Regions from separate parts of the Cellvibrio zantedeschiae genome, predicted to be linked through region 3. Evidence: predicted binding sites of a transcription regulator. Region 3 holds the regulator's gene; each other region holds the start of a gene.

Region 1 (7,750 bases), on a different contig from region 3:
CATCAAATGGGTGTTGGAATTGAGCTTGCGCGTACAGATGATCTCCGCGCAAAACTTATGGCAGAAATTGCTGAGTACCAATGTCAACAGGATGCTTTAAAACTTAACGGCAACTACGTTAATTTTACGATGATTCAAACCTATAAAGAGTTGATTGCGGCGCGCCGCGAAATGCTCAAGCATTTGCCGACCACGTATTAATAAATTTTAAGCATGTTTCGGAATTGCGGCTAGCTTTGCGTTAGTTCGCTCAAAATAATTATTGCTACGCGTTTTGTAAAGGTTGTGCCAAGGCATCACTTGTTCAAGTGGCATAGGTTGGCTAATGACGTAGCCTTGTAACTGATCACAACCTAAAGCCCTTAAGCTTTCCAGTTGATCATCGTTTTCTGCGCCTTCTGCCACCACTAATAAATTTAATGCGTGGGCGATAGAAACAATTCCACTCACAATATCTCTGTCGACTTGATTGTGCGGTAAATCGGTGACAAAAGATCGGTCAATTTTTAATGAGTTGAGTGGCAAATATTTTAAATAGGTTAGCGAAGAATATCCTGTACCAAAATCGTCTGCTGCAACACGCACCCCTAATTCCTGGCAGCGTAAAATAATTCTGCGCGCGCGTTCCATATCATCCAGCATTGCTGATTCTGTAATTTCAACAATCAATGAGTGACATGCATCTGCATATTGTGTGTGAATTTTATGGAGCTCTTGCAAAAACGAAGGATGTAGAAAATGCCTTGCTGAAATATTGATGTGGATATCGTGAAAAAAATCCTGGGTTTTCCATTCTGAAATTTGTTGTGCTGATTTTTGCAAAATCCAATTGCCAAAGCGAATTTCCAAATCGCCGCGGGCCGACTCAATAGCTTTTATAATCGGTAAGGCGCCCACTAATTGGCCATCTGCTTTTTGCCAGCGAACCAGGCTTTCATAGCCTATAACGTGCTTGTTGCGCAACGAGATAATGGGTTGATACCAAAGGCAGATTTCATCTGAATCCAGTGCGTTTTCAATATCGACCGCAGAAATCGATTTTTCGCTTTCACTAGTGGCAATGCGCGACGCAAAGTTAAACCTGTCACCACCTTCTTTTTTTGCGGAGTACATGGCCGCATCTGCTTTGCGCAGCAGAGTATTTGGTTCGGTGCCGTCGACGGGCGAAAAAGCAATTCCAACACTGGCAGAAATTCGCCCGCGTTTTCGGCCTTTGCCAAAATGAATTCGCAACGCCTGGATAAAGCGAGTGGCCAGAATAGCTAAGCTATGCTCATCGCACTCTGCAATAATTAAAAATTCATCGCCCCCCAATCGACCAATACAATCGCTCTTGCGCACCACATCGCGCAAACGATTCGCAGCATCGCGCAGGATATTATCGCCAACTTCATGGCCCCATTGGTCGTTAGCAGTTTTTAATCCATCCAGATCGATAAAAAATAATGCAAAGCTGCGATTGTGCCGTGCAAGTTGATCAGCTTTTTGATCAAGAAATTGCATTATGCCGTGGCGATTGTTGAGTTGGGTGAGTGGATCTATGCTAACCAATGAGCGCAATTGTTTTTCCAATTGCTCGCGATGACAAGCTACTGCAATTTGGCTGGCAATTCGTTCGGCCAATAAAAATATTTGTGGCGGAATAACATCTGCGGGTTCGCTGAACCAGGAGGATGCCAGCACGCCAATAACCTGGTCCGAGGATATTAAAGGAATAACAAAGTTGGCGGCCAATCCACCTTTAATGAGATCTGGCATTGCATCCATGTCTTGCGAATAGTCGCGTACATAAATGCTGCTTTTTAATTTAAGCGCGCGCCCGGCTATACCTTCATTTGCAGGAAAGCGCATGCCTTTGAACGGGTTGAGTCGTTCTTCTTGCGCGCCTTCGAATAAATGGTATTCAAAAAATTCGCGCCGCTCATCCAATAAAATTAAAGCTGCGCCGTCGGCGTTCAATAATTTACACACCGATGTGGCTGCTTTTTTAAAAAATATTTGGAAGTCTTGCTCAAGTGTGAGCGCGTCCATGGCTGCCAATAAAGCTGGGACTGTAGCCTTTCCCAAGAGAAAATCGTTCATAGCAATGTCTTTTTCAAGCGTAAATTTCATACGCGGCAAATGTAAATAGCAAAGACTTTGCCAAAACCATCAAATAGTCATATTTACCACGATAATTTTGTAATCGATGACATTTCTAAATGAAAATGCCACTTAATGGCACAAAAAGGCGACCCAAAAGTAAATAAAGGAGGATTGAAAAATTATTGAGTAAATTGCGCGGCTGCAATAGCGCGCATAAAAATAAACTTGTGCACCACATAAATGCGCACAAGTTTAATGGGAAGATTTTATTGAATTCGTAATTGGCCTACAAAATTACACGGCTTATGGCGGCTGTCTAATTGTTCGGCAATAATTTTTTCCCACGCAGTAACGCAAGCACCAGTCGATCCCGGTAGGCAAAAAATTAGCGTGCGGTTTGCAAGGCCTGCGGTTGCGCGCGATTGAATGGTAGAGGTTCCAATTTCGTCGTACGAAACCTGGCGAAACAATTCACCAAAGCCCACCACCGTTTTATCAAACAAAGGTGTAACTGCTTCAGTGGTGCTATCGCGACCTGCAAAGCCGGTTCCGCCAGTAATCAAAACAACTTGTGCCTGCTTATCTGCAATCCATTGTGAAACAACGGCGCGAATTTGATAAATATCATCAATCACTAAATTACGGTCGTGCAATGTGTGGCCGGCAGCCGTTAATAAATCTTGCAGCTTTTGGCCTGAGGTATCTGTCTCCAGCGAGCGGGTGTCGGATACGGTGAGGATGCAAATATTCAGCGGTTCAAATTCTTTTTGGGATGACATGGAAATCCTGTGATAATTAATGACGACGCTTTCTCTCAGCGTTTAAAAAAGTTGGCGGTTTAGTAGGGAGTCGTCATCCCCGCTACGCGAGGATGACGACTCCCTGTTTAACAAATGCTGTTAGGCTTTACCCCCCCGTCACACTCATAAATCGCAATATTTGCGGCTCATCTGCTAAATCAAAATCATGTTTTTCGGGTTTATGCACAATCGCCTTTAGTAGGGTTTCGCGCAAGGTCAGCTCCGGGGTAGGGCTGGAGCGCATGGCGCTGCGCAAATCGGCGCTGTTTTCTTGTCCCAGGCAGAGGATTAGCTTGCCGGTTGCGGTAATGCGGACGCGGTTGCAGCTGCTGCAAAAATTCTCGGAGTGGGGCGAGATAAAGCCAACCCGTGACCCGAAACCTTCGGCCTGCCAGTATCGCGATGGCCCGCCGGTCGTTGTTGAGCTGGGCTTCAAAAGAATGTGTTGCGCAATTTGTACCCGCAGCTCCGCACTGCTTACAAACTCCGCTGCTCGACCATGCCCATCTACCTTGCCTAGCGGCATTTCCTCGATAAAACTGATATCAAGCCCCTCGTTTAACGCAAATCGCACCAGCTCGGTCGCTTCATCGGCGTTGTAGTGCTTGAGGGCAACGCAATTGAGTTTAATGTGTTGGAAGCCCGCCCGCTGCGCCGCCTTTATGCCTTCAAATACTTGGTTGATATCACCAAAACGGGTTAGCTGCCTGAAGCGTTCCGGGCTGAGGGTATCCAAGCTGATATTGATGCGATCTACGCCTGCATCTTTTAATGCTTGGGCGTGCTTGGCGAGGTGGGTGCCATTGGTGGTAAGGCAGAGTTCCTTAAGTTGCGGGATTTGCCCCAGGTTTTGCATTAATTCGATAATTCCGCCGCGAATCAAGGGCTCACCACCGGTAATTCGCAACTTGGTGACGCCCAGGTCACACAGCGTTTTTCCCAATAACGCCAACTCTTCTATAGAAAGTACTTCTGTTCTCGGCAAGAAAGTCATGTCTTCCGCCATGCAGTAAATGCAGCGTAAGTCGCATCTATCTGTCACCGACAGGCGCACGTAAGTAATGGCGCGGCCAAAACTATCGACGAGGGCGGGTGATATAGATGGTATGGAGTGCATGGCAATATTCGTATGGGTGATTGCTTACTTTATAGCGCTATCGGGAGCCACTCAAGTTACACCTGAGCAATAAACTATTTCTATTTTCGATCTAATAGTCTGGGCTTGAGGTTCTTGAGCACTTATCAAGCCAAGCATCCAGCCTGGATACTAAATTTCATGCTCCAAAACGGTGAATTTGGCATATCCAACCCGAAATTTGCAAATCAATTAGGGTGAAGCTTGGTTAAAGATGGTTAGCGAATATGGCCGGTTGAGATTTTTTACATCAAAAAATTAAAAATGCATTTTTATGGATCACTGTGCACCATTACTTTGTTTTATATGTGTGCATAACGAAAAAATCAAAAGATATATTTTTGCTTTCTTATGGCGCGCGCATGCACCAATAAAAATCACGCGCTCTTCTTTGTTCTTCCTGATTTGAATAGGGAAGAGCCTGCATACTTGCGAGGCTCGTTGATTAAACCTATGAAATAAAAGGGTTTTATTTTTAGCTTTACGCATTTTTTTACATTGGCACTGCGCTTGCACAATCCCTTTCATGCAAACCTGGAGAATTAATCCAGGTAAACCTGAAAGGTGCCACTATGAAACATACCGTCACAAATACCAAAACATCCACGCCTATCAACGGTCGTGTGAATGATTTGCACAAGCCACGCTCAGCGCGTACGGGCAAAGTGTGGTTGGTTGGCGCCGGCCCAGGCGATGCAGATTTGTTAACCGTAAAAGCACTGCGTGCAATTAACTCTGCCGACATCATTTTTTACGATCAATTAGTCAGCGAAGAAATCTGCGCACTCTTTCCCAAAGATACGCCTGCGCTCTACGTCGGCAAAGTTAAAAACAACCACAGTATTCCCCAAGAAGATTTAAACCAATTGCTCGTTAATCAAGCGCAATTGGGTTTGAACGTGTGCCGCATTAAAGGTGGCGATCCTTTTGTATTTGGTCGCGGCGGTGAGGAGTTGCTAGAGCTGCGCAAAGCAGGTGTTGAGGCGGAAGTAGTTCCAGGTATTACCTCTGCATCGGGTTGCAGCACATATGCGGATATCCCTCTGACTCACCGCGGCATTGCACAAGGTTGCACTTTTGTAACTGGTCATGCCGAAAAAACTCTCGACGTAAATTGGAATGCGCTCGCGCAATTAAATCACACCCTGGTGTTTTACATGGGTCTGACTCGCGCTGGCGATATTTCTGACAACTTATTAGCAGGCGGGGTGGCGGCAGATACTCCGGTAGCGATTATCGAAAACGGTTGCCGCAAAGACCAACGCGACATTATTACTGATTTGGCAAATTTCCCGGTTGCGGTGTTGCGTGAGAAAGTGAAATCACCAGCGCTGATTATCGTTGGCAAAGTTGTGAACATGAAAGAACAGTTACAAGTTGAAGCCTGGATTAAAGAAGCTCAGCTATCAGCTTAATCAAATTTATTTTTAGTTAAACCAAAAAGCGTTAAAAAACGTGAGGCAATTATGAAGAAGCGTATTGTTGTAGTCGGTAACGGCATGGTGGGTCACAAGTTCATCGACAATTTGGTGAACCACGCTGATGCTGCAAATTATCAGGTCATTACTTTCTCGGAAGAGCCACGTTTGGCATACGACCGCGTTCAGTTATCAAAATATTTTTCTGGTTCAACTGCTGAAGATTTGATGCTGACCAGCGAAGATTATTACAACGAAAAATCCGTTGAATTTATTTTGAAAGATAAAGTAGTTGATCTCGATCTTGAAAACAAAGAAGTGATCACTGCTTCTGGTCGTCGCGAAGGCTACGACAAATTAATTCTCGCTACAGGTTCATTCCCATTTGTTCCACCAATTCCCGGTAACAATGGCGAGCACTGCTTGGTATATCGCACTATCGAAGATTTGGAAGCCATTACCGCTTCATCTGCAGTAAGCAAAGTAGGTGTAGTTGTTGGTGGTGGTTTGTTAGGCTTGGAAGCGGCAGCTGCATTGAAAGCGGCTGGCCTTGAAACTCACGTGGTTGAATTTGCTCCGCGTTTGATGGCAGTTCAATTAGATGAAGGCGGCGGTAAATTATTGCGCCGTAAAATTGAAGCAATCGGTGTAAAAGTTCATACACAAAAAGCAACTACTGAAATTGTTGCAGGTACCGAAGCACGCTACCGCATGAACTTTGCTGATGGCAGCCATTTAGAAACCGATATGATTTTGTTCTCTGCCGGTATTCGCCCGCAAGATGAACTCGCACGCAAGTGCGGTATTCAAGTTGGTGACCGCGGCGGTATCGTTGTTGATAACAACTGCGTAACCTCTGTGCCAGATGTTTACTCAATCGGTGAATCTGCGCTTTGGAATAATCGTATTTACGGTTTGGTTGCACCGGGTTATCACATGGCGAAAGTTGCTGTGTCGCACATCACTGGCGGCAATGAGCAATTCACCGGCGCCGATATGAGTACAAAATTGAAATTGTTGGGTGTGGATGTAGCTTCTGTTGGCGACGCACACGGCAATACCCCAGGTTCATTGAGCTACACCTACAGCAACGATGTAGAAGAAGTTTACAAACGCATTATTGTTTCTGCAGACAACACAAAATTATTGGGCGCGGTATTAGTAGGCGATGTAGAAGCCTACGGTACTCTGCAACAAATGTGCGTAAACGGAATGGATTTACCGGAAGATCCAAACGGTTTGATTCTGCCTTCTGTTGATGGTGCAAGCCACGGTATGGGTGTAGACGCTCTGCCAGAAACTGCGCAAATTTGTTCCTGTATGGACGTGAGCAAAGGTGCAATTTGCTGCGCAGTGCAAAACGGCGCAAACACCATGGGCGAAATCAAAGCCATCACTAAAGCATCAACTTCTTGCGGTGGTTGTACTGCACTGGTTAAGCAAATTATGGATGCCGAGTTGGTGAAACTCGGTGTAGAAGTGAGCAACCATATTTGCGAACACTTCCCACACTCACGTAAAGAGTTGGCCGACATTGTTCGCATCAAAAAAATCAAAACCTTCGACGAATTGTTGGATGGTCACGGTAAAGGTTTGGGTTGCGATATTTGTAAGCCGGCGGTGGGTTCAATCCTCGCGTCTTTCTGGAACGAATATGTTCTCGACAAGAAACACATTGGCTTGCAAGACACCAACGATATTTTCCTTGGCAATATGCAAAAAGACGGCACCTACTCGATCGTGCCACGTGTAGCCGGTGGTGAAATTACTCCTGAGAAATTAATTGTTCTCGGTCAAGTAGCCAAAGATTACAAGCTCTATACCAAAATCACTGGTGGTCAACGTATAGATTTGTTCGGCGCGCAATTGCATCAATTGCCAGCTATTTGGAAAGTTTTAGTGGAAGCCGGTTTTGAAACGGGCCAAGCCTACGGTAAATCTTTGCGTACTGTTAAGTCGTGTGTAGGTTCTACTTGGTGCCGTTATGGTGTGCTCGATTCTGTGGGCATGGCGATTCGATTGGAAGAGCGCTACAAAGGCATTCGCGCACCGCACAAAATTAAATTTGGTGTGTCAGGTTGTACCCGTGAATGTGCGGAAGCTCAAGGTAAAGACTTTGGTGTAATCGCCACTGAAAGCGGTTGGAATTTGTATGTGTGCGGTAACGGCGGTATGCGTCCACGCCACGCTGATTTATTTGCAACAGGTTTGGACGATGAAACCCTGATCAAATATATCGACCGTGTAATGATGTTCTACATCCGTACTGGTGATCGTCTGCAACGTACTTCGGTATGGCTGGAAAATATGGA
Region 2 (7,750 bases), on a different contig from region 3:
AGGCGCGGTGTTGGGAGCCGCAGCCAAAGTGCCTGCTGATGCAAGTGCGGCACCGGTAACAGCACCGGCGGTAAGGAATTTACGGCGAGTAGTAGTCATTATTGCTCCGGGTATTAATAGTTAGGATTTTGAAAATTACGCTGATTCACAGTAAGCACAACCATTTTTACGCAATATTACCCAAGTATTTGTATGGTTTGCTTTGAGCCTTAAAGATATTGAGTTTGAATTTCGTAAACGCCGGACGCTGAATCTTGGCGAAAGCCGTGTTCCCAGGTTCCCTTGCGGCCCTTATTTCGGTAGATTGCCAACATCTACTTTTAAGGCGCTTTTTATGATGAATTGGTCGTTAAATCCCCGTGTTCAATATGCGGCTAAACAAATGTGGCAGGGCGGCGTTGTCGCCTATCCGACGGAAGCGGTTTGGGGTTTGGGTTGTAACCCTTTCAATGAAGACGCGGTTATGGCGTTATTGGACATGAAACAGCGTCCTGTTAATAAAGGTTTAATCCTGTTGGCGGCAGATATCAGCCAGTTCGAACCTTTTATCTATCATTTGAACGATATTCAGCGGCAACGTATCAAAAAAACCTGGCCCGGTCCCGTGACTTGGCTGGTACCTAATAACGGTATTGCGCCCAAGTGGATAACTGGCGATTACACTGGCGTTGCCCTGCGTGTGACGGATCACCCGGTGGCTGCCGGCCTTAGCCGCGCTTTCGGAGCACCTATAGTATCTACTTCTTGCAATACCCAGGGTCGCCCTCCTGCGCGTACAGGTTTTGATGTTCACCGATACTTTGGCGATGAGCTGGATGCAATTACCTCGGGTGCCGTTGGTAAGCGCGCAAATCCTTCCGAAATTCGCGATCTGATGACCGGCGAAGTAGTACGCGCTGGTTAATTACAGGCTGGATGATATACATCAAATTCCGGGCTTAGCGCTTTCTAGTCGTGCCCAGTAGAATGGCGTTCAGAATCCGCCTCAGAGTTAAAACTTCCTATGAATAATGCCCCTGATAAATCAGCCGTTAAAGCCTATCTATTAGATTTACAAGACCGCATCTGCAACGCACTTGCTGCGGAGGACGGTGGAGCTGGTTTTGTGGAGGATTCCTGGGTTCGCGCTGAGGGTGGCGGTGGTCGCACACGGGTTTTGGCAAACGGAACTGTGATCGAAAAAGGTGGTGTTAACTTCTCTCATGTTCACGGCACGCAAATGCCCGCATCCGCCACGGCCCATCGCCCTGAATTGGCTGGCCGCGCGTTCGAGGCCATGGGCGTTTCGCTGGTAATCCATCCGAATAACCCTTATGTGCCTACCAGCCACGCTAACGTGCGGTTCTTTATCGCCGAAAAAGAAGGTGCTGAGCCGGTGTGGTGGTTTGGTGGCGGCTATGATTTAACTCCCTATTACGGCAGCGAAGCTGATGTGGTGCATTGGCATCAAACCGCTAAAAACGCCTGCGATCCATTTGGCGAGGATGTTTACCCGCGCTACAAAAAATGGTGCGATGAATATTTTCACCTCAAGCATCGCAATGAGGCGCGCGGTGTGGGCGGCTTGTTTTTTGATGATCTCAATGAGCAAGGGTTTGATAAGAGCTTTGCTTTTTTGCGCGCTGTAGGTGATAGCTATGTTCCCGCCTACCAGCCAATTCTTGCTGCCCGGAAAAATACACCTTTTGGCGAGCGTGAACGCCAATTCCAACTCTATCGTCGCGGTCGTTATGTAGAATTTAACCTGGTGTACGACCGGGGCACTTTGTTCGGTTTGCAGACCGGTGGCCGCACAGAATCCATTCTTATGTCCCTTCCCCCTTTAGTCCGCTGGGAATATGACTATAATCCCCAACCCGGCAGCGCTGAGGCCGAACTTTACGAAAAATTTTTGCCGCAGCGCGACTGGTTGAAATAAATTCCCGATAAAAGCAGCATGCTTATTGGCTAATCCTGTCATCCCTTAAAAGGGGTGACTGCTTGTGCTGCATCGATATTTTGGATTCCTATGACCGATCAATACGCTGTATTTGGCAACCCCATCAACCACAGCAAATCCCCCGCTATTCATCGCCAGTTTGCCGAGCAAACGGGGCAGGATTTGCATTATGCGAAACAGCTGGTGGCTGAGGATGAATTTGTAAAAACCGTCCAGGCATTTTTTGCGCAGGGCGGCAAAGGTTTGAATGTCACCATTCCTTTTAAAGTGGAAGCATTTGGTTTTGCGCAGGAGTTAACGCCACGCGCGCAGCGAGCCGGTGCGGTTAATGTTCTGGCGCTACAAACCGATGGCAAAATCCTGGGCGATAACACCGACGGCATAGGTATGGTGCACGACATGCACAACCTTGACTGGGAGATTCAAGGTAAGCGTGTGTTGATTTTGGGCGCTGGCGGAGCGGTGCGCGGAATTTTACAGCCGCTGTTAGCGGAGCACCCAATCCAGGTAGTGATTGCGAATCGTACCCTCTCCAAAGCCGAAGAACTGGTTGCAGAATTTCATGATTTGGGCGATGTGAAAGCGAGCAGTTTCGAGCAGCTGGCAGGCGAAAAATTCGATTTGATTATTAACGGTACATCAACAAGCTTGAGCGGAGACCTACCGCCCCTACCTGCGGATTTGTTAAACCCCAATGCTTATTGCTATGACTTGATGTACGGTGCCGAGCCAACCGTGTTTTTGAAATGGGCATTGGAAAATGGCGCGGCAAAAATCGCCGATGGTTTGGGCATGCTGGTTGGTCAGGCAGCAGAAGCTTTTTATCTGTGGCGACATATTCGCCCGGAGGTCGTACCGGTTATCACAGCGCTGCGACGACAACTGAGCGAAAAAAAGTAAACATAAAAAAGGGCGCTTTGATAATTCAAAGCGCCCTTTTTACTAACCGGATTGATTAGATTTTGCGGCGACGTACAGCCACCAGGCTCAATAAACCAAGACCTAACAATACCAATGCACTTGGCTCAGGTACTTTTACCACTTTGGTCACTTTAATGCCTTGCAGCTTAAAATAATCGGTATTGGTGTCTTTAGTGATGCTATCCAGTAAAGGATTGTAAGCACCAATTAACCAATATTGAGACGTAATGTTTAATGGGTTAACGGTTTTAGGGCTGCTACCTACATTGTAATAGTTGCCAGCTGATTGCCAGCCATTGCCTAACAGGCTTTCCCAGCTTTTGCCCGCAGGTGATAACTGGCCCGGAGTACCATTGAAGGCCAGGATAGAAACATCGCTATCGTTCGAAATCCAACCTAAGTCAATGCTGTTCAAGGTCACTAAGCTGCTGAAAGACAGCATTACCATATCGAAGTAACCGCCTTCGTTGTCCATTGCATGGTTTGGAGTGCTAGCCTTCTCAACGCCAATCCCATTACTTGAACCGAAATTGCCAACCAGCACTTGTTTAGCTTTGTTGTCTGGGGTTTTTGTGGTTTTAGTATTCCAGGCAATACAGGTCTTGGGCGTAGTTTTGGTTTTTGGTTTCCAGGTTTTACAAGTGTCGTTCACTACTGTTTCTGTTACACCATAAGTCCAACCGGTCAAATTTAAGCTTACTTCGGGCTTAACATAGTTATAACTCATTGCATAAGCAGAATCTGAGTCCACCCCCGTTCTTGAGGTTGGGCTGGTAAGGGTGATGCTAATAGGAGCAGCAAAGGTTTCGGCAGCAAACAGGCTGGCAATGACAACGAGAGCGAGGTTTTTTATGGATGGCATTTGGTTAATCCCGATATTAAATGGCATTGAAAACAACTGACTAAGAAGTGAGCAAAAGCTATACCAAGGCGCGTAATCCCTTGATTTTAGTGTGATGCTGGTCACAAAATTAGTGGGGCTGAAATATTTTTGTAAAGAAAATCGACATTTAGGTGCCGAGATGAAGATAGGCGTGACAGGATGGTCATAAATTGTGCCCATAAAAAAGCCGCCTTAAAGGCGGCTAAAGTTTTCTGGGGGTTGTCCAGAAGCTGTTCTTGGAACAGCGGGATTACTAGGCGTTTGCTGCACTGGGGTCTAGTGCATCCAGCTCACCTGTTTCGCGAGCCTTTTTGCCGTAAACATATTCAAACAGAGGTGATGCCATCAAGGTAGTGACAATTGCCATCAATACCAGCATAGAGAAGAGGCCAGTGCCAATTACGCCTTTTTGCAAGCCAATGTTGATGATGATCAATTCCATCAAGCCGCGTGAGTTCATCAAAGCGCCAATGCCCAGAGCGGTACGATTGTCCTGGCCGCACAAACGAGCTGCTGCGTAGCAAGCGCCGCCTTTAGCGATAATAGAGCCAGCCAATACTGCGAGCGCGATCAACACCAATTCAACGTTATTGATCATGGTCAAAGAGGTGTTGAGGCCAGAGAAGGTGAAGAAGGTTGGTAAAAGGATAACCACAGCGAATGGCTCGATTTGCTTTTTCAATTCTTCAACAAACTTGCCGCGTGGCATTACGGTACCGAGCAAGAAGCCACCGAATACAGCGTGCAAGCCAATACCATCCGCAACAAAGGCAGACAACATAAATGCCATCAAAGTAATGCCCAATACGTTGGGGGTGATTTTACCTTCGCGCTCAACGATACGACCCAATGGAGCGAACAGACGTGGGCCAAGTAGCAATACCACGCTGGCGAAAATCACGCCGCCAACAATGGTTGTGATGGCTAAAGAAGCACCGGCACCGAAGCTGGCTAATACGATGGCCAATACACACCAGGCACCAGCATCATCAATAGCGCCTGCTGAAAGCGACAAGGTGCCAAGCTTGGAGTTGGTTAAACCACGCTCGTGAATAATACGTGCCAACATGGGGAACGCAGTAATTGCAATCGCTGCACCCATAAATAAGGTGGCGTTGAACTGGGTAGCTTTATCAGAGAAAAGGCCTGGAATAGTCATCAACCAAGGTGTGATCATGATTGCTACAACGAATGGAGCAGCCATACCCGAAATAGACACAGCGGCGGCAGCGCCGGCGTTGGCTTTAAAGTGATCCTTGCGGAAGCCTAAGCCCACAATGAACATGTAAAGACCTACACCTACCTGGGCACATACGTAAAGTACGCTGATAGATTCTTTTGGGAAAAGGGCCTTTTGCCATTCCGGAGCGAGCAGGCCAAACAGGGTTGGGCCAAGCAGTACACCCGCAATCATCTCGCCGACGACTTGGGGTTGGTTAAGGAATTTTTTACCGAGCCAGCCAACTCCACGGCAGGTAGCCAGGATGACAAGCATCTGGAGGAAAAAATGGACTGAAAGTTGAGCATTTGTCATAAGATCACCGACTTATTATTTTTTAATGTGTGTTTTTACTTGGTCTTGCACGTGCACTCCTGAATTTCTCCATTTCTATCTCTGGTAGGAGAAGCGAGCATTCCGTCCATGGAATGCCGGATCAAAGGAGAGTCGCCATTTGTACAGGAATGACAGAAAACACCTCAATTCAAACCTAATCAATTTTACCTATTGATCATTCGGGAGTAGACTGGCTGCGGCTTTCCGGCCATCCTGTAAATAGAAATTTCGTATTTAGCAGAACCTTATGACCCTGATTGAACTTCGCTACCTGGTAACCCTTGCGCAAACCCAACATTTTGGTCGTGCGGCCGAGCTATGCAATATCAGCCAATCAGCTTTGAGTATGGCGGTGCGCAAGCTGGAAGATAATTTGGGGGTGCTGCTGTTTGAGCGCAGTAAATCCGGTATTCGGGCAACCCAAATGGGAGAACAGATTATTGCCCAAGCCCAGCGCGTGATAAGTCAGGCTGATGCGATTACCGCTCTGGCCGCGGCCGATAAAGATCAGTTGTCTGGCGAGTTGAAATTGGGCGCAATTTTTACTCTCGGCCCCTCGCTCCTGCCCCAGCTGATTCCCTCATTGCGGTTGATCGCAAACCAACTCTCGTTAACTTGCTATGAAGGCTACAACAGCGACTTGCGCGAAAAACTGCGCACTGGCGAGCTGGATGCCATCTTAATCTCCCAGCCTTTTACCGAAGCAGATATTGTCAGCCAGGAAGTTTACAGCGAGCCTTTGCAATTAGTGATGCCGCTCAACCATCCATTAGCGGCCAAAAAATCCATCGGATTGAATGATCTTGAAGATCAAACTTTTTTGCTGCTAAGCGATAAACAATGCCTGCGCACACAAATGTTGGCGGTTTATCCAGCGGCGCAAAACAACAGCATTGAATGCAGTAGTCTGGATACGTTGCGCCACATGATCGCGCTTGGTTTAGGCGTTAGTATTTTACCGTCGTCGGCCACCAGCTCCGCGCTTTTTTCTGCGCAAGCTTTGTCGACAAGACCTTTACAAGGGCAGCCAAAACGAAAAATTTCCCTTGCCTGGCGCGCGAGCTTTCCACGTCATAAAGCGATTGATGCAGTGCGCCGCGCAATTCAAGCTTGTACCTGGCAATTCACCACTGCACATGACACTAGCAGCTCCGGTTTGTTAGTGGAAAACGCCAGTTGGTAAAAATCTATGCGCAAAGATTCTTATGTTTTTGATAACAATTTTATTTCAGTAGTTGATTCAGCGAGAGCGGCAAAACACAAATGACAAGCAGTATTAATCCAATAAAAAAAATCGTGATTGTGGGTGGCGGTACGTCAGGCTGGATTGCAGCTTCCATGTTGTCCTATCACCTCAAATCCAATTTGTGCGAAATCGAATTGGTTGAGTCAGATGATTTGGGCACAATCGGTATCGGTGAATCTACAATTCCTCCCGTTGTACGATTGATCCAAAACCTCGGCATCGACGAACAACAATTTGTGCAAAATACGCAGGCCTGTTTCAAACTCGGCATTAAATTTATCGACTGGCGACAAAAAAACGAATCCTATTTCCATCCCTTCGGTGTTATCGGCAAACGCATTGGCTCGCACGATTTTTATCAATGCTGGTTAAAAGCCACCATGCAAGGCGACACATCGCCACTGCAAGACTTTTCACCCTGCTCGGTGATGGCGGAGCAAGAACGTTTCTTCTGGCCGACGCAATTACAAAACACACCGATTGGCGGCGCAAGTTATGCGGTTCATCTGGATGCAAAATTAGTCGTAGAATATTTGCGCGGTTACGCTTACGAGCGTGGTGTAAAACGCACAGAGGGAACCGTCGAAAAAGTCACGCAAACTGACAGCGGCAATATTGAAAAATTAATCATGAAAGACGGCAAAGAAATCCATGGTGATTTCTTTATCGACTGTACCGGCTTTAAAGCGCTTTTGATTGAGAAAACGCTCGGTGTTGGTTTTGAAGATTGGTCAAAATATTTACCCTGTGACCGCGCAGTAGTTGTAAAAACCGAAGCGCAGGAAAAGCGTCCGCCCTACACAACTGCCACTGCGCGCAAAGCAGGTTGGAGTTGGAAAATTCCGCTGCGCAACAGCACCGGTCACGGTTATGTATATTCCAGTAAATTTTGTACAGACGCTGAAGCAAAATCCACACTGCTAAAAAATCTAGATGCGCCGCGTATTAACGATCCGCGCGTAATTCCTTTCGCTACCGGTCGCCGCAAAAATATGTGGGAGAAAAATTGCCTCTCGCTCGGTTTGGCATCCGGTTTTGTTGAACCTTTGGAATCAACATCCATCCATTTAATTGCACGCGGCATGGATTTCTTTTTGCGCTTCTTCCCCGACCGTGATTGTGACCCAACCTTAATCAAAGAGTACAACCGCCGTATGACGGCAGACTTTGAAGAAGTGCGCGATTTTATTGTGCTGCACTACTGCA
Region 3 (7,750 bases):
GTGAAGGACTCAACGGAGTTTTGTTTGGCCAACCCGTAAAAACGTTGCTGAGCACCAGAAAACAGGGCGATGCCAGCCAAACATTGGTTGAAGTCAAAGGCGATGTTGATGCCCAAGCCTTGGCAAAATGGACCCAGCGCCCCGAGGTTTTGTTTCTCGATGGTCGTGTTCCCTATAACGCGACTGTAGAGTTAAACCATAAGTCTGCTACGGCTGATCCAGCAAGCAATTCACCTTTCGCCGTTGTTACAGTTACCAGCCCATTATCCGGTGTGGCAGTCGATTTGCCGGCCCCCTATGGCAAAACTGCTGAAGGCGAACGTTTCTTCAGATTCAAAATGTCCATGTCCGATAAGGTTTCGCTTATCGACATGGTTTATGGCGAAAACGTACAAGCGCTGTTCGAGCTGGATCCCCATCAGGAAAATAAATTACTCAATGCCAATATCGCACTTAACGACAGTGCCAAGCTGGCGATTGAACCGCAATTTTTATTGAGCGGTAATGTGCCGGGATTGGATATTGAACCCTGGAAAAAAGTCCAACAACGCTATTTGGGTTTCGGTGCCCAAATCGATGCGCTGAAGCCTAAGGCATCAGCGGCACATGGCGAAACCAGTTATCAACCTGAGATTCCGATTACCGAAGAAAGCCCGGTATTAGTGGCGGGTTTGCCTTTTCGTGCGCAGGTTTTGTTGGGGCATTATCAAGTTGGTCCGCTCGCTCTGGACGATATTCATATCCGTGCCGAGCGCTTATATGACGCCTGGAAAGTTGCGTTCAAGAACCCACTGCTCGATGGTGAAATTCGCATTCCCAATGACTCTGCCAAACCATTGCAGATAAATTTGGAAAGCCTGCGTCTTACCAGCGCTTTGCTGGGAGCAAAAGAAGTTGAAGCAGCCGTAGTGGCAGGGCAGTTACCGAAAGTGCCCGGCATTAGTGTAGACCCACGCACTTTGCCCTTGGCCGATATGTCCGTAAAAGCGCTCTATATGGACGAAGTTAATTACGGCAATTGGTCTTTGCAAATAAGACCGCAAGCGCAGGGAGTTTTATTCGACAAAATCAACGGCACTGTAAAGGGTGTGACTGTTGGTGCTATGAGCACCTTGGATGCAGATAACAAAATCGTGAGCAACAGCGCCGGCGCAAAAATGGAATGGCTTGTGAGTGAGTCCGGCTCAAGTACACATTTTATTGGCGAGCTTTCCGCGACGGATTTGTCAGCAGTTTTGCGCGAATGGCAAAAGCCTGACATGCTGGAAAGTAAGCTCGCGCGTTTTAAAGTTGATGCAACCTGGAGTGGTGATCCTCAAGATTTCGCGTTGAAAAAAATGGCAGGCAATATTGATGTCTGGATTGAACAAGGCCGCTTTAAAAACAATCCAAGTCCAGGCAGTGATGGCTTGTTGAGACTAATGGCCGTGCTGAACTTTGATTCACTCGCGCGCCGTTTGCGTTTGGATTTTTCGGATCTTTATCAAAGCGGATTGGCTTACGATCAAATCAGCGGCAAAGTAAATTTCACGCCAGGCACAATGACATTTGTTGAACCGCTCGACGTTAAAACGCCATCGAGCCGTTTACAAATGGCAGGCAAACTTGACTTGGAAAATGAAAAAATTGACGCACGTTTAGTTGCCACTTTGCCGGTTGTTGGCAGCTACACTTTTTTCACCGCGTTAGTTACAGGTTTACCTGCAGCAGCGGGAATATATATCGTCAGCAAATTATTTAAGAAACAGGTAGATCGCGCTACCAGTATCAGTTACAGCCTGCAAGGCAATTGGAACGATCCAAAAATGAGTTTTGATCGTCTCTTTGAAAGTGAAGATGAATTGATTAAAAACGTAAATAAAGAAAAAGCGCCCGCAAAAAACCGAAGGCGTAAGGTACAAAATTAGATTTAATATAGACAAAAAAATAGGAGGCTAATGCCTCCTATTTTTTTGGAACTTTAACGCCAAAATCAATCTTGCAGTTCAAGTTGCTCGCGAATAAAAGCGAACAATTTGCGAGAGCTTTTAGGTGGGAGGTTTTCGTCGCGTTCTTTTTGCGCGCTGCGTACTAATTGTTTCAAATGCTGCACATCAATGCCGGGGCAGTTAGTAACCAATGTTTGGAAAATTTGTTTATCGCCTTCAATTAATAAATCGCGGAAGCGTTCTATTTGGTGTTGGCGATGTACGTATTGATCACTGCGTGCTTGCAACTTATCAACAGCAGCTTGAATTTCTTCATGATTGGTTTCACGCATTACGCGACCAATGAATTGCAAGTGACGACGACGCGCTTCGCGATGCGGCATTTTACGCGCCTCGAGAATGGCATCTAAAAGTTTTTCTTCAGCGGGAATGGTGGCCAATTGCTTATCGTTCATTTCGATAAGCTGCTCGCCCAACTTCTGTAGAGCAGTCATTTCGCGTTTTACCTGCGATTTGCTCTTGATGTAGTCGTCGGGGTTGATGTCGTCGTATTTGTAAACCATAGGATTGCCTAAACGGAGTGTTACCGGTGTTGCTTGCAGATGCTGATCAAAAAGGGCGCACAGGGTAGGTGAACCAGCTGCAAATAACAACCTTTGTTTGGCAGCAAATTCTATTCATCTTCCTCAAAGCGGTTGTTAATTAAGGCTCTAATAGCGTCCATTGCCTGGGTTTCGTCATCACCTTCGGTTGACACTTCAAGGTTGGTACCCTGGGTTGCGGCCAATAGCATCAGGGACATAACGCTTTTTGCATCTACCCAGCTACCGTTTGTGCGAGCTTGGCTACGGCAGCCAAACTGGGCCGCTAAAGTAGCAAACTTGGCAGCAGCACGAGCGTGCAGGCCGCGTTTGTTAATAATAGGAATGGTTTCCGTTAACATAGTTAATTTTTCTTGTGTTTGTTTATATCGCGATGACGCACCTGCACATCGCCAAATTGTTCATTAAAATGCGCTTTGAGCCGTTCGCTCAAGTACACAGAGCGGTGTTGTCCGCCGGTACAGCCCACCGCAACGGTAATGTAGCTGCGGTTGTTGGCTTGATAACGTGGCAGCCAGCGGCTCATAAAGTCTTCTATGTCCTGATACATCTCATTCACGGCGTCTTCTGCTTCCAAAAACTCAATCACGTCCTTATCTTTACCCGTCAAGGGGCGAAGATTGGGTTTCCAGTGAGGATTCGGCAGGCAGCGCGCGTCAAAGACGAGATCTGCATTTACCGGGATGCCATGTTTAAAGCCAAAAGATTCAAACAATATCGCCATGCTGGACTGGCTGCGGCCGACTACGCGCTCTTTCACCAAATCGCGCAGTTCATGCAGGGTCAAATGGCTGGTATCAATAATTTGATCCGCGGTATCGCGAATAGGTTCCAGCAATTCCTGTTCGTTCGCAATCGCCTCAGCCAAATTGGTGTGTTTGTCGCTGAGCGGATGCTTGCGGCGTGTTTCGCTAAAGCGCTGGATCAATACAGACGATTGGGAGTCCAAAAAAATCACCGTGAAGGGCAGGTGTGCCTCTTTCAGGGTGCTGATCATTTGCGGGAATATTTGCAAGTCTTTCCAGGCGTTGCGAACATCTATACCAATCGCGAATTTATGTTGGTCGTCTTTGTGGATTTCGATTTGTGCAACCAGTGCGGGCAACAGGCTTACAGGTAAATTATCAATGCAGTTGTACCCCACGTCTTCCAACACGTGTAGGGCGGTACTTTTGCCTGAGCCGGATAATCCGCTCACAATCACTAACTGCATAATGTTTCCCTATATGAACCAAATCGATTTGGTTCAAAAAACCTGGAGCTTAAAAATAATCAGCTGATGGCTGCTTCGTAAAGTGTGCTGTTGTCGCTGGCGGCACGTAAACGCTGGCGAAACTCACTGCGTGTTAATGCACCGGCCAGAGCGGCCAAATTTTTCAAATGTTCTGCGTGTGAATCTTCTGGCACCAGCATGGCAAATAAAATATCGACAGGTTCATTGTCGATAGAATCGAATTCAACGGGATGCTTTAGCGTAATAAGTGCACCTATAGCACCCGCGCTGTTATTGATGCGGCAGTGCGGGATTGCAATGCCGTGCCCAACGCCTGTTGACCCCAAACGCTCGCGCGCAAGAAACCGACGCACTAAATCATCGGCATCAATGGTTGAAATATCTTGCGCAATAACTTCTGCAAGTAATTCCAATGCGCGTCGTTTGCTGCTGGCCTCAAGGCTACTGCAAGCGCGTTCGGGTGTTAACAGTGATTGAATTTGCATAGTTGTCCGAGCTTTTAGCGATGGCTGCGCATCTTTTCTTTATGTTTAATTAGCTGGCGATCCAATTTGTCGGCCAGGGAATCTATTGCTGTATATAGATCGGGATCTGTGGCATCGGCAAAAATATCTTTTCCGCTAACGTGTAAAGTGGCTTCCGCTTTTTGTTCGAGTTTATCAACCGAAAGAATAACGTGAGTATTAGTGATGCGGTCGTGATGATTGCTTAAACGCTCCAATTTGCTGATCACGTAATCTCTCATTGATTCGGTAACTTCTACGTGGTGGCCACTGACATTTATTTGCATAGATACATCCTCGGTGGTTACATGAGTGCCAAATGCACTCACAAAATATTTCCAGCTTAATATTTTCAGTTAAAGTGTTTTGCGCTCATTCGATGGCGGAATGTTGAGCGACTCGCGATATTTAGCAATGGTGCGGCGTGCAACCTGAATGCCTTGTTCGCCGAGTAGATCGGTAATTTTGCTATCGCTTAGTGGTTTTTTAGGGTTCTCCGCGCTCACCAGCTTTTTGATCAGGGCGCGAATGGCTGTGGAAGAACATTCGCCACCGGAATCTGTGCTCACATGGCTGGAGAAAAAATATTTCAGTTCAAAAATACCTTGCGGTGTGTGCATAAATTTTTGCGTAGTCACGCGCGAAATAGTCGATTCATGCATCTCAACAATTTCCGCAATATCATGCAGTACCAATGGCTTCATTGCTTCGGCGCCGTACTCCAAAAAGCCTCGTTGTTTTTCAACGATACAACTGGCCACTTTTAACAGGGTTTCGTTACGGCTTTGCAAACTTTTCAAGAACCAACGCGCTTCCTGCAAATTGTCTTTCAGGAATGTATTGTCACTGCTGGAGTCCGCACGTTTTACCAGCGATGCATAATCAGAGTTGATGCGTAAACGCGGCGCTATTTCCGGATTTAACTCTACCATCCAGCGGCCTTCACGTTTTTCCACAAAAACATCGGGCACTACATATTCTGTTTCACCGCTGGCAATCATGTCGCCGGGGCGTGGATTCAGGCTTTGAATCAAGCTTACCGCTTGGCTAAGCTCATCCTCTTTAAGTTTGGTCCTGCGCATTAACTGGCGGAAATCGCGGCTTGCCAGTAGTGGTAAATATTGTTTGGCAATGAGTTTTGCTTCGGCCAAAAAGGGCGTTGAAGCATCGAATTGTTGCAGCTGCACACTCAAGCATTCGGCCAGGTTTTGGCTGCAGGCGCCGCAAGGATCAAACTGTTGGATGCGGTGCTGAACCGCTTCCACTTCATCCAGCTCCAAATCATCCCATTCGGTGATCAGGCCACTGAAAATGTCTTCTAATGTGACTGATAGCATTCCGCTAGGTTCAACCGCATCAATAATTGCCATGGCAATTATGCGGTCGCGATCAGACATAGGCGTGAGATTGAGTTGCCACATAAGGTGGTCGTACAGCGAATCAGTAGCGGCGCGGCGACTTTCAAAATCGTTGTCGTCGTTTTCGTAATTGGTAGATCCACTGGATTGGCTGGTTTGGTATACGTCATCCCAACTGGTATCTACGGGTAAATCGGCAGGAATGGCTTCGTTCCATTCGGTTGCGCTTTCGCTGTAATCATCTGTGCCGGCGTAGTTATCGGTGTCAGTAAAACTTTCGCTTTCTCTGAAGCCATCGCTGTCACCAAAATTGGTTTCGCCAAAGCTTTCATCGCCAAACTTTTCGCTGCTGGATTCGTTGTACGTCATCTCACCGGAATAGCTCTCGCTAAAATCGTCGGTACCGCTATCGCTGGTGGCTGCTATTTCCTGGGTGCGAGCGTAGTCGCTGTCTTCAAATTCGGTATTGGATGATGACGGAGTATCAAAGCTATCTTCCACTTCCAACATGGGGTTGGAATCAAGAGCTTCCTGAATTTCTTGTTGGAGATCTAAGGTCGATAATTGCAACAGGCGAATCGCTTGTTGCAACTGCGGGGTCATGGTCAGTTGTTGACCGAGCTTGAGTTGTAGAGATTGCTTCATTATTCGAACGAAAAACCCTTAGCTAGCGAAAGAGGCGAGCAAAAAACTAAACACTGTTAGATGGAGTTTAGTCAGGGTTTGACGACTAGGCAATAACTCAATGGCGCTAAAGGGAAATATTTAAAGCAATCTTTATGCCTAATGGTTAAGGATTTTAATTTGTCAAGGAAATGGACGACGAAAAGCTTAAAGTTTGAAGTCTTCGCCAAGGTAAACCTGACGAACTTTATCGTTGGCGAGAATAACGGAAGAGCTACCGCTGGCAATGATATGACCTTCGCTAACAATGAATGCTGTTTCGCAAATGTCGAGGGTTTCGCGCACGTTGTGGTCGGTGATTAACACGCCAATGCCGCGATCTTTTAGGTGGCGAACAATTTCTTTGATGTCGGCAACCGAGATGGGGTCAACGCCCGCAAAAGGTTCGTCGAGCAGGATAAATTTTGGATCTGTCGCCAAGGCACGGGCAATTTCCACGCGGCGACGTTCACCACCTGATAGCGACATACCGAGGCTGTCGCGAATATGGGTGATGTGGAATTCTTGCAGTAAGGATTCCATTTTCGCCAGGCGCTGCTTGCGGTTAAGGTCTTTGCGGGTTTCAAGAATCGCCATGATGTTATCGGCAACGCTGAGCTTGCGGAAAATAGACGCTTCTTGTGGCAAGTATCCAATACCGGCACGGGCGCGGCCGTGAATAGGCAAGTTGGTGATATCCAAATCATCAATTAATACGCGGCCATTGTCGGCTTCCACCAAGCCGGCAATCATATAAAAACAGGTAGTTTTACCGGCGCCGTTAGGTCCTAACAGGCCAACAATTTGGCCGCTGCTAACGGAAACTGAAACATTGATAACGACTTTGCGTTTTTTATAGCTCTTGGCAAGGTGTTGCGCGTGGAGGCTGGCCATGGGTTATTCTTTTTTCTCTGGTTTTGCAGGAATTACCGTTTCGACACGGCCAGTACCGGAAAACTTCGCCGTTTGGCTCTTAATGTCGTAATCCACGTGTCCTGCTTTGGTAACCGAACCGTTTTGTTCAATAGATACGTTTTTATCCAACACCAATTGCTCGGTTTTTACGTTGTAATGAATCGTGCCTGCCTCGGCGTGAATAATGGGCTTACCGGCTTCCGGTTGTTGCTGGTAGTGGGCAGGGCTGCCTTCAGCGGTGAATGATTCTTCTTCCTGATCCTTGTCCTTGCGAACATGAATTTTTTGCGCAGTAATTTCCAGCGTGCCCTGGATTAGCTTCACATCGCCGCTATAAATCACAACTCCTTGCTTAAGGTCGATTTCTTGTTTGTCGGCAGAAATGCGCAAAGACTGGTTTTTATCATCGGGCAAGGCCTGAACTCCTGCGGAACTCATTGCCAGCAAGCAAGCCACGACGCGGGTCCAGCGAAGGATTTTTGATGTAAGGCTAGGGTTCATAGGTGCCCTTGACGTTAGAGAGTAATTCAATCCGCTCGCGCTTCAT

The links. The regulator sigma-54, encoded in region 3, starts transcription at its own class of promoters, with help from an activator protein. The targets are predictions, from matches to a motif close to TGGCACANNNNTTGCNNT.
Region 1: a site for sigma-54 is predicted at 4,520-4,537, ahead of cobA (uroporphyrinogen-III C-methyltransferase). Genes of this name have one in related genera too.
Region 2: a site for sigma-54 is predicted at 3,771-3,788, ahead of xdp1 (exosortase-dependent surface protein XDP1). Genes of this name have one in related genera too.

The regions. Positions count from the first base shown of each region.
Region 1 is NZ_BMYZ01000004.1:70,665-78,414, forward strand. It holds gene IE104_RS17055 (hypothetical protein) at 1-201, shown strand, start outside; gene IE104_RS17060 (putative bifunctional diguanylate cyclase/phosphodiesterase) at 208-2,082, opposite strand; gene moaB (molybdenum cofactor biosynthesis protein B) at 2,352-2,864, opposite strand; gene moaA (GTP 3',8-cyclase MoaA) at 2,992-4,002, opposite strand; gene cobA (uroporphyrinogen-III C-methyltransferase) at 4,593-5,435, shown strand; gene nirB (nitrite reductase large subunit NirB) at 5,487-7,750, shown strand, end outside.
Region 2 is NZ_BMYZ01000005.1:97,571-105,320, reverse strand. It holds gene IE104_RS18685 (Dabb family protein) at 1-99, opposite strand, end outside; gene tsaC (L-threonylcarbamoyladenylate synthase type 1 TsaC) at 335-904, shown strand; gene hemF (oxygen-dependent coproporphyrinogen oxidase) at 1,004-1,918, shown strand; gene aroE (shikimate dehydrogenase) at 2,009-2,839, shown strand; gene xdp1 (exosortase-dependent surface protein XDP1) at 2,895-3,722, opposite strand; gene IE104_RS18660 (cation:proton antiporter) at 3,997-5,277, opposite strand; gene IE104_RS18655 (hydrogen peroxide-inducible genes activator) at 5,546-6,481, shown strand; gene IE104_RS18650 (tryptophan halogenase family protein) at 6,562-7,750, shown strand, end outside.
Region 3 is NZ_BMYZ01000001.1:505,645-513,394, forward strand. It holds gene IE104_RS02260 (YhdP family phospholipid transporter) at 1-1,907, shown strand, start outside; gene yjgA (ribosome biogenesis factor YjgA) at 1,973-2,491, opposite strand; gene IE104_RS02270 (HPr family phosphocarrier protein) at 2,602-2,871, opposite strand; gene rapZ (RNase adapter RapZ) at 2,874-3,743, opposite strand; gene IE104_RS02280 (PTS sugar transporter subunit IIA) at 3,803-4,249, opposite strand; gene hpf (ribosome hibernation-promoting factor, HPF/YfiA family) at 4,264-4,554, opposite strand; gene IE104_RS02290 (RNA polymerase factor sigma-54) at 4,624-6,270, opposite strand; gene lptB (LPS export ABC transporter ATP-binding protein) at 6,457-7,182, opposite strand; gene lptA (lipopolysaccharide transport periplasmic protein LptA) at 7,186-7,704, opposite strand; gene lptC (LPS export ABC transporter periplasmic protein LptC) at 7,694-7,750, opposite strand, start outside.